3 regions of the Hydrogenophaga sp. FW305-3-2-15-A-LB1 genome follow, and region 3 is predicted to be linked to each of the others. Evidence: predicted binding sites of a transcription regulator. Region 3 holds the regulator's gene; each other region holds the start of a gene.
The links. Region 3 encodes LexA, which represses DNA repair genes until DNA is damaged. Its sites were predicted from a motif close to ACTGTATNNNNATACAGT; they were not measured.
Positions count from the first base shown of each region.

Region 1 (4,491 bases), on a different contig from region 3:
GCACGGTCGTTGACCGCCGTGACCGGCTGACCTGAGGGGTTCACCGCGGCGTAGGTCAGGACGCGCTTGAAGTACGCCTCGGCCATGTCGGGCGTGACCTTTCGCTCGGCCATCGCCTTCATGCGGACCACCCAGCCGTCCCATGAAGAGATAGCGATTCCCAGCTGGCGTTTGACGGCCTGCGGATCGAACTGGCTGCGGTGGTGCACCTTGACAGCACCCTTCCCTTCACCCAAGGCAATCGCGAGTGTGTTGTTGCAGACCACGCGCACGGAGGTGAACTGTGCCGTGGTGGCCAGTGTTCCGTCGCAGGCTGTGGCCAGCAGCAAGTAGCCGTGCACATGGTCCTTGTCTTTCAGTACGGCGCTTTGCCCGGTGCGGGCCAATGCCCAGAACTTGCGGCCCTCCTTGAGCACGCCTGCGGTCTCCATCTCGTAGCCACCGAGCTCGGTGAGGTCGCGGAAGTACGAAATTATTTCGCCGGGTTGCACGACCTGGTACCGCTTGGAAACCACCGACAGCGGGGCCTTGTTGTCGGAGCGATACAGGACCTTCTGTTCGGGGAACGCGTGGATGCTGCCCAGGACCTTGGAGTCGTGGCCATTGCCGGCGACGAAGCGCACTTCGGATTCTTCGATGCGCCAGTTCATGCCGGCCTTCTCGGCCCAGACTTCAAGGGGTTGATGGGCGGCGAGCTTGTGGCCCAGGCCGTGCCAGGGGGTCTCGTTGGCGTAGGCCATGGTTTGTACGAGGTGCATGGAAATCTCCTTGTGGGGAATACGACGGCATAAAGCCCGGACGAGGCCGGGCTTTGACGCGTGGGGATGGGAATGTGCTGCCGGGGGCAGCGGGTGGTGAGCGAGCCGGTGGACTCAGTCGCGAGGAGCGCGATAGGGAAATCCGAAACCCTCGTCGCCTTCGTGATCGTCTTCCCAAATGGAATCTGCGGGAGACGCTTCACGGTCGTGGCCGTGGAAGGCGGCGTGACCGTGGGCATTGGATGGGGAACGGGGCGGCTGTGCGCCGTTGGCGTGCGTCGGGGTCGAGCTGAAGCTGTGGCCGCAGTCCAGGCACAAGTGGTTGTTGAGCAGCTTGTCGTCGAGAAACTCGCCGAGCGCAGCACCAACCGTGCAGCCGGCCGCCGCGCCTGCCAGTGCCGCCAGCAAGGCTCCGGCGACGGCTCCCAGCACCGTGCCGCCTGGGCCGGCCACGATGCCCAGGCCAGCTCCTACCTGCAAACCGATGCGCGCACCCGCACGAGCGCTGGCCCAGGCGGATGAACCACTGGCCAATGCGCCGGCCAGGCCGCCAATGGTCACGGTTGCTTTGCGGGCTCGGTTGCGACTCACCACACGCTCACTCTGGCAGCGTGGGCATACAGGGGTCACGGCGTGACGGGCCTGCAGCGTTGGTAAGGGTCGCAGCACCCGCGCCAGAGGCGAGAGCGCTGGGTCCAGAGGACTCCCAACAGGAAGACGATGGCGAACGCGATCAGCGTTTCGAGGGAGGATGGCATGGGAAACACGGTGACTCCTTGAGGTGAACAAGGCGCTGGAACCGTTGTCCCAGCGCGAGAGCTTCAGGGGCTCTCGGTACCGTGATATGCGTTCGAAAAAATCTAGATTCTGAATCTGGCGTATGCCCGCTACGCAGCCACCGCACTACCGAATCGGGTCACCCCCGGCCCTACAGCGGACCTGAAACGCTTGCCGGTGCACGCCTTTCGCTTCGGACTCAATAATCCAACGAGGCGGGCGGCCGCGCCCGGACCAAGTCTCGCCCGTGGCGTCATTTACGTACTTTGCCTCGACTTCCGACGTTCCAAACACTCTCGAAGACGCAGCGAGCGCTTTCGCAGACTTCACTCGAAAACCGGCAGAGCGGAGAAAGACCAGCAGCTCTTCGAGGCCAATATCAAGCTCGTGCATGGTCCTTGAGATCTCCTCGAATGCAACCTTGACCTCTATAAGCCGCTGTTGCTCAGCCTGTTCGAACAGCTTTAGCGCCTGCTCTTGCAATTCGCCGTATGTGGTCATGCGCTTGAAGCCTGATAAGAGTAAGTGTGAAGGAGGAAGGCAGCTCGCTAGCCGACCGCGAGTCCTACAACAGCTCAAGCCATTGGATCCGCTCAACTCAGTTTCTACGTCGGTTCTCGATCGGGATGCGAATATCGTACGACCTTGCACGTCGAGCATTGGGCGATCCATGCTTGAGCGCCACGACCACTATGAGGCTAGGACGGCGACGGCATTGATACTGACTTTTTTTACAGTATGATGCATATTAGCTGAACTGGTGGACCTCACCAGTTGACCTTGTACGGAGACTAGAATGCGTTCCATGAAAGCAACGTCAAAAGTTGGCGGAGGGATGGCTGCCCACTTCTCTGGACACGAGACATTCCCTTTGAGGCAAATGTGGCTCAAGAAGGCCTTCGATCAGTCCGTCGAAGGCGGTTTGGTGCGCAAAACTGTCTTCATGGATGAGAGCGCGATCGCGTCCTTCGGCGTCGGCAAAAATATGGTGTCGTCGATCCGACATTGGGCGTTGGCGTGTGGGGTCATGTATGAAGCCCACGACGGTTTTCGTATTCCCAGCCTCGCGAGTGAGATTCTCAGAGACGGCGGACTCGATCCTTACGCAGAGAGCCCTGCAACCGCTTGGCTCGCCCACTGGCAGCTCGCCGGCCGATGCCTCCGGTCGACCACGTGGTATTGGCTGTTCAACCATGTAACGGCCCCCACTTTCACCCGCCAAGAGCTCGAGGAGCCATTGGCGCGCTTTGCGCGAGAGCTTGATCCAAAGCACCGACTTTCCACTTCGACGATATCCCGCGATTTGGAGACATGCCTTCGCAGCTACGCTCCACGCGCGGCGGGCGGCTCGCCGGAGGACTTCGCCGAGCCACTGCTTGGAGAGTTGGGCCTGTTGCAGGAAGTTCACAAAGGTCAATACGCCTTCCGCCGCGGCCCAAAAGCGTCTCTGCATGACGGTGTCTTCGCATATGCCCTTGTGGACTACTGGAACCGCAAGGCAGAGGGTCAAAGCTCGCTTGCCTTTGAGACGGTAGCCTATGCGGAAGGCTCGCCTGGCAGGGTGTTCAAACTCGACGAGGAGTCGATTGCGCAACGGTTGATTGCGCTCTCTGATTTCACCGGGCGAAAGCTCGAGTGGACTGACTCCGCAGGTCTGAGGCAGGTGCACCGTAAAGAACTAGCCACAGGAGACATCAAGAACATGATTAGGCACGCCTATGACTGACAAGAAGCAACAGGCGCTCTCCGACATCGTTCAGATTTCTCGTCAATATCAGCGGTCCATCCGCGTCGACGCCGACATCGGCCGTGCGGACGCACTCTCCGGCTACATCTGCCATGCCACCGCAACCGCCGTGGTGGATGGCATGTGCAAGCAACTCGCCAGCACCAACCAACGTTGCTTTACGTGGACCGGCCCGTTCGGTGGTGGCAAGAGCTCGCTTGCTGTGGCTCTGGCGAGCTCGCTGCATCCCGACAAGACCCTGCGGGCCAAGGCTCGTCAAGTTTTGGGGCTGGACTCCAAGCCTGCTTTCGACAAAGCCTTACCAGTTCAGAAGGGTTGGCTGATCGTGCCGGCCGTGGGTCGGAGAGGTAGCGTTGTGGCGGATCTGCATGCCGCGCTGCGCCGAGCGCTGGGCAAGACGGTCGACGGCCGAAGTAAACCCAACGCGCAGACCCTGATCGCCGATCTTCTAGAAGAGGCGAAGAACCGCCCTCGCGATGGCGCATTGGTAATCATCGACGAGATGGGAAAGTTCTTGGAGGCCTCCGCCCTGGGCTCCGGCGACGATGTCTACTTCTTCCAAGAGCTCGCCGAGGCCGCAGCACGCTCGGAAGGCCGCCTGGTCGTTGTGGGTGTGCTGCATCAGTCCTTCGCACAGTATTCGGCCCGCCTGGGCATCGACACCCGCGACGACTGGGCCAAGATCCAAGGCCGCTATCTCGACTTGCCCTTCGTGGCGGCGAGCGACGAAGTAGTCGAACTAATCGGTCGCGCGATCGAAGTCAGCGCCACGCCTCCGTGGATGCGCGACGCATCCAAGTCGATCGCCGATGCCATCCGGTCGCGACGCCCCGCCGTAGGCAAGGAATTCGCCCAAGCCTTGGAGGCCTGCTGGCCGCTACACCCGGCCATGGCCGCTCTGCTGGGCCCGATCTCCAAGAGGCAGTTCGGCCAAAACGAGCGCAGCACCTTCGGTTTCTTGTCTTCGGTGGAGCCTCATGGCTTCCGCTCGTATCTGAACTCGACGCTTCGCGAGGACGCGAGCTGGTATCGCCCGAGCGACTACTGGGATTACCTACGCTCGAACCTAGAGCCCGCGATCCTTGCTTCGCCCGATGGCCACCGCTGGTCGCAGGCTGTCGAAGCAGTGGAGCGGGCCGAAGCCAAGACGGGCGACGCGCTGCTCGTCTCAATGATCAAGAATATTGCTGTCATCGACATGTTCCGCAA
Region 1 covers NZ_JBYTAE010000097.1:13,706-18,196, forward strand. Annotated here, with positions in the region: gene AC3WPZ_RS24175 (DUF932 domain-containing protein) at 1-758, opposite strand, end outside; gene AC3WPZ_RS24180 (hypothetical protein) at 873-1,319, opposite strand; gene AC3WPZ_RS24185 (H-NS histone family protein) at 1,662-2,036, opposite strand; gene AC3WPZ_RS24190 (DUF4007 family protein) at 2,341-3,261, shown strand; gene AC3WPZ_RS24195 (ATP-binding protein) at 3,254-4,491, shown strand, end outside.
Region 1: AC3WPZ_RS24190 (DUF4007 family protein) is a predicted target of LexA. The motif match lies at 2,256-2,273, and genes of this name have one in related genera.

Region 2 (4,491 bases), on a different contig from region 3:
GTGCGCAGGTCCAGCCCCACGCGCAGGTAGTTCGGGCCCCAGGTGTTTTCGCGCAGGTGCACCTTGAGGTCCTCGGCGCCGTCCTCGCGCCGCGTCAGGGTGTAGTCCACGGCCTCGAAGTCGCCCATGGCCGCGAGCCGCTGCAGGTCGTTCTCCAGCTTGGGCACGTTCAGCCGCTGGCCTTCCGAAGTGTCCAGCGCGGTGGCCAGGCGCTCGGCGCGGATCTCGTTCACGCCTTCGAAGGTCACCGAGGCCACGGTGCCGATGCGCCCCGTGTTGGCTTTCTCCTGCGCCTCGCGCGCGGCCACCCAGCGCTCGTAGCGCGGCGCGTCCGCGGAGAACCGGGCCAGCGCATCCCCCACCGTCTTGGCGTAGTCGTTGCCGATCTTCACCAGCTCGGGCGCCCGGCCGAAATCGGACGAGGTGAGCTGCCCCAGCGGCGGCGTCAGCAGCAGGTCGTTCGGCGTCAGCGTGGCGATGCTGGCCTGCACGTTCTGCTCGGTCAGGATGTTCACCATCTGCGTGGTGATGCCCACCACGCTGCCCAGCGTCTCGCGCCCGGCCAGCGGCGTGCCGATGTTGACCGCGATCACCACGTCCGCGCCCATGCGCCGCGCCACGGCCACCGGCAGGTTGTCCACCAGCCCGCCGTCGCCCAGGATGCGCCCGTCCACCGCCAGCGGCGAGAACACGCCCGGTACCGACATGCTCGCGCGCAGCGCGGCCGCCAGATCGCCGCGGTCCAGCACCACGGCCTTGCCGGTCTCCATGTCGGTGGCCACCGCGCGAAACGGCGTGGGCAGGCCGTCGAAGCTGGCCAGGTGGCGCGTGGACAGCGTGTAGCGCCGCAGCAGCATTTCCAGCGAGCGGGTGGACACCGCGCCCGTGGGCAGCACGAAGGCGCCGTCGCGAAAACCCAGCATCAGCACCGGCGAGAGCTCGAAGTCCTCTTCCTTGCGGCGCTGCGACAGCAGCTGGCGCGGCTCGCGGCGGTCGAACAGGTCGCCCCAGTTCACCGCCAGGATCTCGCGCTCGAGCTCGTCCGCCGTCATGCCGCTGGCGTACAGCCCGCCCACGATCGCGCCCATGGACGTGCCCACGATCAGGTCCACCGGCACGCGAGCCGCCTCCAGCGCCTTGAGCACACCCACGTGCGCGAAGCCGCGCGCCCCGCCGCCCGAGAGCACCAGGCCCACGCGCGGGCGCTCGGCCTTCGGTGCGGGTGCCTGCTGCGCCAGCGCGGGTGCGCCGGTCAGCAGCAGGGCGAGCGCGCCGGCGAGGCCATGGACGAGAAGGGCGGTGAGTCGGGCTGGCATGGAACGGCACCTGTGGACAACGGCGGCGCCATGGCGCCCGGAAGCGGCAAGTGTAGGCGGCGGCCGTGTCCCGGGCGTGGCCGGAAACACCCTGTCACGCACCGGTCAGCCCCTGGGAGGCCCGCTTCAAAAAAGCACGCCCGTTCGTGGTAATTTGCGGGTCCTTTCTTCGCACACTGAGAGACACCCATGAGCGACATCCTCGTCCACACCGAAGCCGGCGTCAGCACCCTCACGTTCAACCGCCCCGACAAGAAGAACTCCATCACCGCCGCCATGTACGGCCAGCTGGCCGACGCGCTGCAGGCCGCGCAGGACGACGCCGCCGTGCGCTGCGTCGTGCTCCAGGGCAACGAGACCATCTTCTCGGCCGGCAACGACATCGCCGACTTCCTCAACAACCCGCCGGCCGGCACGGATTCGCCGGTGTTCCGCTTCCTGCGCGGCATCGCGCAGTTTCCCAAGCCGCTGGTGGCGGCGGTGTGCGGCCCGGCCGTGGGCGTGGGCACCACGATGCTGTTCCATTGCGACTTGGTCTACGCCGGCGACAACGCCGCCTTCTCCATGCCCTTCGTCAACCTCGGCCTGTGCCCCGAGGCCGCGTCCAGCCTGCTGGTGCCACAGATGCTGGGCTACCACCGTGCGGCCGAGGCGCTGCTGCTGGGCGAGCCCTTCATGGCCGAAGCCGCGCTGGAAGTGGGCCTGGTCAACCGCGTGCTGCCCCCGATGGAGGCGGCCGGTTATGCGCAGGCCGTGGCCCGCAAGCTCGCGGCCAAGCCCATCAGCGCGCTGATCGAGACCAAGCGCCTGATGAAGAAGCACCAGACGCCACAGGTGATGGCCGTGATGGCCGAAGAGGGCGCGAGCTTCGGCCGCATGCTGGGCGAGCCGGCCGCGCGCGAGGCGTTTGGCGCGTTCATGGAGCGCAGGAAGCCGGACTTCTCGAAGGTGTGAGCAGGCCTTTGCTGATCGGCTACGCCGCCTCGATGTCCTGCCCGATGCGCCACAACACGCCCGCCGGGTCGTTCAGGATGAAATCGCGGATGCCCCAGGGCCGGTCTTCGGGCGGCTCGGCGCGCACACCGTAGCGCTCGCCCAACCGCTGCGCCTCGACGTGCGCCCACCATGCGTCCACGTCCTCCACCAGCAAATGCATCATGAGGTTCTCGGCGAAGTCCTTCACGTAGAACTTCGTCAGCAGAAAACTGCTCCTGCCGGCCTCGGTGTGATCGGCGCGCTGTAGGGCAAGACGGCCGCCAAGTGACAGCCGGCGAGCGCCCGGACGAGATACTGTATAAAATTACAGCATGATGTCCGTCGCCCGCAAGATCCGCATCCTCGCGGATGCCGCGAAGTACGACGCCTCCTGCGCCTCCAGCGGCGGCACGCGCCGGGATTCGAGCGACCAGCAGGGCCTGGGGTCGAACGAGGGCATGGGCATCTGCCACAGCTACGCGCCCGACGGGCGCTGCATCTCGCTGCTCAAGATCCTGCTCACCAACTGGTGCGTGTACGACTGCCTCTACTGCGTCAACCGCGTCTCCAGCGACGTCGAGCGCGCCCGCTTCAGCGTGGAAGAGGTGGTGAACCTTACGCTCGATTTCTACCGCCGCAACGTCATCGAGGGCCTGTTCCTGAGCTCCGGCATCATCCGCTCGCCCGACTACACCATGGAGCAGCTCGCGGAGGTGGCCCGCCAGCTGCGCGAGGTGCACGGCTTTCGCGGCTACATCCACCTCAAAACCATCCCCGATGCCGACGAGGCCCTGCTCGCGCGCGCCGGGCGCTACGCCGACCGCCTCAGCATCAACATCGAGCTGCCCAGCCAGGACTCGCTCGACGCGCTCGCGCCGGGCAAGAGCAGCCAGCAGATCCGCCAGTCGATGGCCGGCATCCGCCTGAAGCTGGACGAAGCGCGCGAGCAGAAGACGCAGGCGCAACAGATCCGCTCCTTGCCCGGCCGGCCCGCCGCCAGCGCGCCACCGCCGCGCTTCGCGCCCGCCGGCCAGAGCACGCAGATGATCGTCGGCGCCGACGCGTCGGACGACCGCAGCATCCTGCAGGTCAGCGCCGGGCTCTACGCGGGCTACCGCCTCAAGCGCGTCTACTACTCCGCCTTCAGCCCGATCCCGCACGCCAGCGCCCGGCTGCCCGGGCAGGCCGCGCCGCTGGTGCGCGAGCACCGCCTGTACCAGGCCGACTGGCTGATGCGTTTCTACGGTTTCGACGCGAGCGAACTCGTGCTGCCCGGCGGCATGCTGTCCATGGACATGGACCCCAAGCTCGCCTGGGCCCTCGCGCACCCGGAGTGGTTCCCGGTGGATGTGAACCGCGCGCCGCGCGAGATCCTGCTGCGCGTGCCCGGGCTGGGCGCGCACTCGGTGCAGCGCCTGCTCGACGCGCGGCGCGTGCGCCAGGTGCGGCGCGCCGACATGGAGCGCCTGGGCACGGCGGGCCGCAAGGCGCTGGACTTCGTGCACCTGCCGGACCACCGGCCCGGCGCGGTGCCGCTGGCCCCCCTCGCTCGGCCACGGTCTCGCTCACCCGCCGTGGGCGAGCAACCCGATCTGTTCGGCTGGGCCGAAGCGCCCGCCGCTGCCTGAGACGCCCATGCGCTGGCAGATCGAGTACGACGCCAACGACGTGCCCGCCTCGCTGCGCGCGCTGTCGGCGCTGATCGCCTGCGGCGCCGAGCCGCGCGACGTGGTGTGGCGCGACGGCACCGAAGGGCAGGGCGATCTGCTGGGCGAGGACGCGGCTTCGCCCACCAGCGCACCGCCGCCCGAAGCCGTGCCCCTGCGCGCCCTGCGAAACCTGCCGGCCGAGGCCATGGACCTGGCCGACACGGTGGCGCAGCACGCGCACCCCGAGCGCTTCCGCCGGTTGCACGAGCTCGCGCTGGATGTGAAGGCCGACCCCCGCCGCTGGCGCGACGCCCTGGACCCCCGTCGCCTCGCGCTCGAGCGCATGGCGCGCGAGGTGCGGCGCGAGATCCACAAGATGCACGCCTTCGTGCGCTTCCGCCAGATCGAGGACGGCGATGGCGGCGACACGCGCTATGTGGCCTGGTTCGAGCCGGTGCATCACATCGTGCGCGCGGCCGCACCTTTTTTCGCGCAGCGGTTCGCCGCCATGCGCTGGGCCATCCTCACGCCGCGCCTGTGTGTGCACTGGA
Region 2 covers NZ_JBYTAE010000023.1:18,771-23,261, reverse strand. Annotated here, with positions in the region: gene AC3WPZ_RS09200 (patatin-like phospholipase family protein) at 1-1,316, opposite strand, end outside; gene AC3WPZ_RS09195 (enoyl-CoA hydratase) at 1,506-2,270, shown strand; gene AC3WPZ_RS09190 (VOC family protein) at 2,290-2,499, opposite strand; gene AC3WPZ_RS09185 (putative DNA modification/repair radical SAM protein) at 2,627-3,919, shown strand; gene AC3WPZ_RS09180 (UdgX family uracil-DNA binding protein) at 3,927-4,491, shown strand, end outside.
Region 2: AC3WPZ_RS09185 (putative DNA modification/repair radical SAM protein) is a predicted target of LexA. The motif match lies at 2,606-2,623, and genes of this name have one in related genera.

Region 3 (4,491 bases):
CCAAGTGCTGCGCAACCACCTGGCCGAGAGCCATGAGCCCAGCCCCCTGGCTTACCTGGATCTGTTCAAGCTCTATCACCGCCTGGGGCGCCGCGAAGACTACGACGCCCTGCGCGACGAGTTCAACCACGTCTTCAATGCCGGCGCGCCGCCCTTCAACCGCTACACCGACGGTGGTCGAGGCCTTGAAGCCTACGAAACGGCCTTCAGCCGCATTCAGTCGCTGTGGCCGGAGCCCCGGGTGCTGGACCTGATCGAGGAGTCGATCTTCCGGGACGCCAGCGACGACGAAGTCGAGGTGTTCGATCTCGAGGCGTACCGCGAGCTCTTGCTGTTGCACGCGATGGCCAAGGAGCTGATCAAGCGAGACGAGCCGTCCGCGGCAAAGCACAGCGAATTCCGGCACACGAACATGCAACCGCTGAAAGCCGACGGCCGGCGTCCGAGCGCGCCAGCCGGCAAGAAGCCCCCCGTCGCTGAAGAGCCTGCTGGCGGTCGCAACACCCAGCCGATGGACCTGGGTGTGCTGGTGCCTGCGTCGTCCCACCTGGGCCTGGACATCAACCTGAACGACCTCTCCGAGTTCTCTGCCTTCGAGGCCTTGTTGCCAGAGGTGTCGCCGCCCGTGGAGCCGACCGCCAAGGCAGGTGACGCCCAGGACCTGCCGCTGAGCAACCTGATCGATTTCGAGGTGTTGGACTTCATGCCGCCGGACGACGAGCCAGGCTCGAAGCCGGATGGCAAACGCTGACGCCCTTGGTACCCAGAAAAAACGCCGGTGACAACCGGCGTTTTTTCTGGGGTGAGGTCGATCGCAGCCATCAGCGTCGAACCTGCAGCGCGCCTGGATTGACGATATTGGTCGGTGTGCCCTTGATGTAGTTGACCACGTTGTCGAACGCAGAGGAGAAGTACATCTCGTAGCTGTCCTGCTCGACATAGCCGATGTGGGGCGTGCAGATGCAGTTTTCGAGCCGCAGCAGGGCATGGCCTTGCAGGATGGGCTCGGATTCGAACACGTCGATCGCGGCCATGCCCGGGCGACCCCGGTTCAGCGCGGCGATCAGCGCCTCGGGCTGGATGAGCTCGGCGCGGGAGGTGTTGACCAACAGCGCGGAGGTCTTCATGGCGGCGAGGTCTTCGGGTGTCACACAGCCCGCGTTGCTCTCGCTCAGCCGCAAGTGCAGGCTCAGCACGTCGGCCGTTTCAAACAGGGCTGCCTTGCTGGGGGCCACATCGAAACCATCGGACGCGGCGCGGGCACAGCTTTCTTCGCTGCCCCACACGATCACGCGCATGCCGAAGGCCCGCCCGTAACCTGCCACCATCTGCCCGATGCGGCCGTAGCTCCAGATGCCCAGCGTCTTGCCACGCAGCACCATGCCCACGCCGAAGTTGGCGGGCATGGCCGCGGCCTTCAGCCCAGCCTGTTGCCAGGCGCCATGCTTGAGGTTGGAGACGTATTGCGGGATGCGGCGCATGGCCGCAAGCATCAGGGCCCAGGTGAGCTCGGCGGTGGAGACGGGTGAACCCACGCCCTCGGCCACCGCGATGCCACGCTCGGTGCAGGCATTGACGTCCACATGCTCACCCACGCGCCCGGTCTGGGCGATGAGTTTGAGCCGGGGGAGTTTTTCAACCAGTTGACGGGTGATGGCGGTGCGTTCCCGGATCAGGACCAGCACATCGGCATCGCGCAATCGGATGGACAGCTGGCCCACGCCCTTGACCGTGTTGGTGAAGACTTTGGCCGGGTAAGGCTCCAGTTTCTCGGCACACCGCAGTTTGCGCACAGCGTCCTGATAGTCATCAAGGATCACAATATTCATGACCCTATTGTGCCTTCACCTCCCAGGCCTTCCGGGCCGCTGACCCCTGGTTACAAGCAGGCACGGCGCGCCGGGAGCCTGGAGGATGGCCGTGTGCTCGCTGGCGGCGGCCGAGTTCAGGCCGCGCGCGTGGACAGCTGGCGTTCCTGGTCGGCCAGTCGATCGAGTTCGGCGCACACATCGTTGATGCGGCCCGAGATCACCAGCCTGACACCGGCCCGGTGCGCCGCCGCGGGGCCGGTCTGCTGCAGCACGCGCACGCGAGGCACAGGGTCCGCTGCCGGTGGCACGGCCCGCAAGACAAGTGGACTGCGGGTTGTGCTGGCGCGCTTGAGCCACCCGGCACGCGCAAAGCGCTGTACAACCTGCGTGGCCACGGGCTCGTTGGCGGCCGTTGCCCGGCGAAGGGCGGGAGAGGGCAACCAGCAGTCGATCAACTGCAAAGGGGCGCGCCACGTGTTGGTGTTGAAAATTTTTCCCATGCGAAACTCCATTGGGTGGGGTTGAACACAGGCAGGATTGCAAAATCAAACGCCTTCGCAGGGATGTGTCCTTGTGGTGGGTTGTGCACCCACCGGGACCAAACGCCCGCCACCTGCTGAGGCGACACGGACCGGGATCGGTCAGAGCTGGAAGCTGTTGCGGATCAGGCCCACGGCGAGTCCTTCGATTTCGAATGGCTCGCCCGGTTCGACGACGATGGTCTTGTAGTCGGGGTTTTCCGCGTGCAATTCAATCAGGTGCTGGCGCCGCATGAAGCGTTTGACGGTGACGTCGTCACCCAGGCGGGCCACCACGATCTGGCCGTTCTTGGCTTCCTTCGTGGCCTGCACGGCGAGCAGATCGCCGTCCATGATGCCGATGTCGCGCATGGACATGCCACGCACCTTGAGCAGGTAGTCGGGCGTGCGCTGGAACAGGCTGCGCTCGACCTGGTAGGTCTGGTCCACATGCTCCTGCGCCAGGATGGGCGAACCGGCTGCGACGCGACCGATCAGGGGGAGCACCAGCTGGGCCAGGCTGGGGATCGGCAGTGTAAGCTGGCGCCCGCGCGAATCGTTGATGGACTGCAGGTCTTCGCTGCGCAGGCGGATGCCTCGCGAAGTGCCACTGACCAGTTCGATCACGCCCTTGCGCGCCAGCGCTTGCAGATGCTCTTCGGCGGCATTGGCCGACTTGAACCCGAGTTCGCTGGCGATTTCGGCACGGGTGGGCGGTGCGCCGGTGCGTGCGATCGCCGTCTGGATCAATTCCAGAATCTGTTGCTGCCGGGCGGTGAGCTTCGGTGCGGTATGGGGCATGTCGAGCATGAGGACCTCGTCGGGAACGTGGTGGCCAAGGGGAACGCCATCTGGGAAGGCAGGAACAACGCGGGAAGTGGCTGATACCTGTTTTCTTATCCAGTATCTGTATTTTTAACCAGTTTTCAAGGATTGGCAAGTGGTGGACACAAATCAGGGCCGGCGGCTCGTGATCCTGGGCACGGGCGGCACCATCGCCGGGCGTGCGGCGCAGGCGGGCGACAACGTGGGCTACGTGGCGGGGCAGGTCGGCGTGGCCGATCTGGTGGCGGCCGTTCCGGCTTTGGCCGGCGTGCCGTTGGAGGTGGAGCAGGTCGCCCAGATCGACAGCAAGGACATGGGCCTGCCGGTGTGGCAGGCGCTGGCGGCACGGCTCCAGGCGCATCTGGACGATCCCCAGGTGTCGGCGGTGATCGTGACGCACGGCACCGACACCCTGGAGGAAACGGCGTTCGTGCTGCAGCGCCTGCTCCAACCCACCAAGCCTGTGGTGCTGACCTGCGCGATGCGCCCGGCTTCCGCGCTGGTGCCGGATGGGCCGCAGAACCTTGCCGACGCGCTGGCCGTGGTGCGGCATGGGGAGGCCGGCGTGGTGGTGGTGTGTGCCGGACAGGTGCACGGCGCGCTGGAGGTGGCGAAGGTGCACACCTACCGCCTGGACGCTTTTGACTCTGGAGACGCGGGGCCGCTGGCTTGTGTGGAGGAGGGGGAGGTGCGCCGTTTCCGATCCCGGGGCGCCTCCGTTGCTTCCCACGATCCAGCCCCGCTGGCCCGCTTCCTGGCGGCCGACGCCCTGCCTCGGGTCGAACTGGTGACCAGCCATGCCGACGCGGACGGCAGCCTGGTGCGGGCCTTGATGGCGCCAGGCGCCGCCCGTCCCTTGCGGGGCATCGTGGTGGCCGGCACGGGCAACGGTACCGTTCACCAGGCGCTGACCGATGCGCTGAATGCCGCGCAGGCACAACGGGTGCGGGTGGTGCTGGCGACGCGTTGTGCGCGCGGAAGGGTGGTGCCGCACGCTGGCCTGCCATTCGCGCACTCGGCCGGGCTCTCGCCGGTCAAGGCCCGGTTGGCGCTGGCGCTGGACCTGCTGATGGAATGACGCGATGTTCGCCGCGCTCGGTGCCCACGCCTGGGCGTACCCCATGCTGGAAGTGGCCCATCTGCTGGGCGTGGCGCTGTTGCTCGGCAACCTGACGCTGCTGGAACTGCGGGTGTTCGGCTGGGGCCAGAGCCTGCCTGTGGAGCCCCTGGCGAAACTGAGCCTGGGCCTGGTGGCGGTGGGTTTCGCACTGGCCGCCGTGTCGGGCCTCCTGATGTTCGGTACCCAGGCCGGGGAACTGCTGGCCAATCGCGTGTTC
Region 3 covers NZ_JBYTAE010000092.1:21,675-26,165, forward strand. Annotated here, with positions in the region: gene AC3WPZ_RS23605 (type IV pilus assembly protein FimV) at 1-751, shown strand, start outside; gene AC3WPZ_RS23610 (D-2-hydroxyacid dehydrogenase family protein) at 822-1,829, opposite strand; gene AC3WPZ_RS23615 (hypothetical protein) at 1,946-2,098, opposite strand; gene lexA (transcriptional repressor LexA) at 2,453-3,130, opposite strand; gene AC3WPZ_RS23625 (asparaginase) at 3,273-4,232, shown strand; gene AC3WPZ_RS23630 (hypothetical protein) at 4,237-4,491, shown strand, end outside.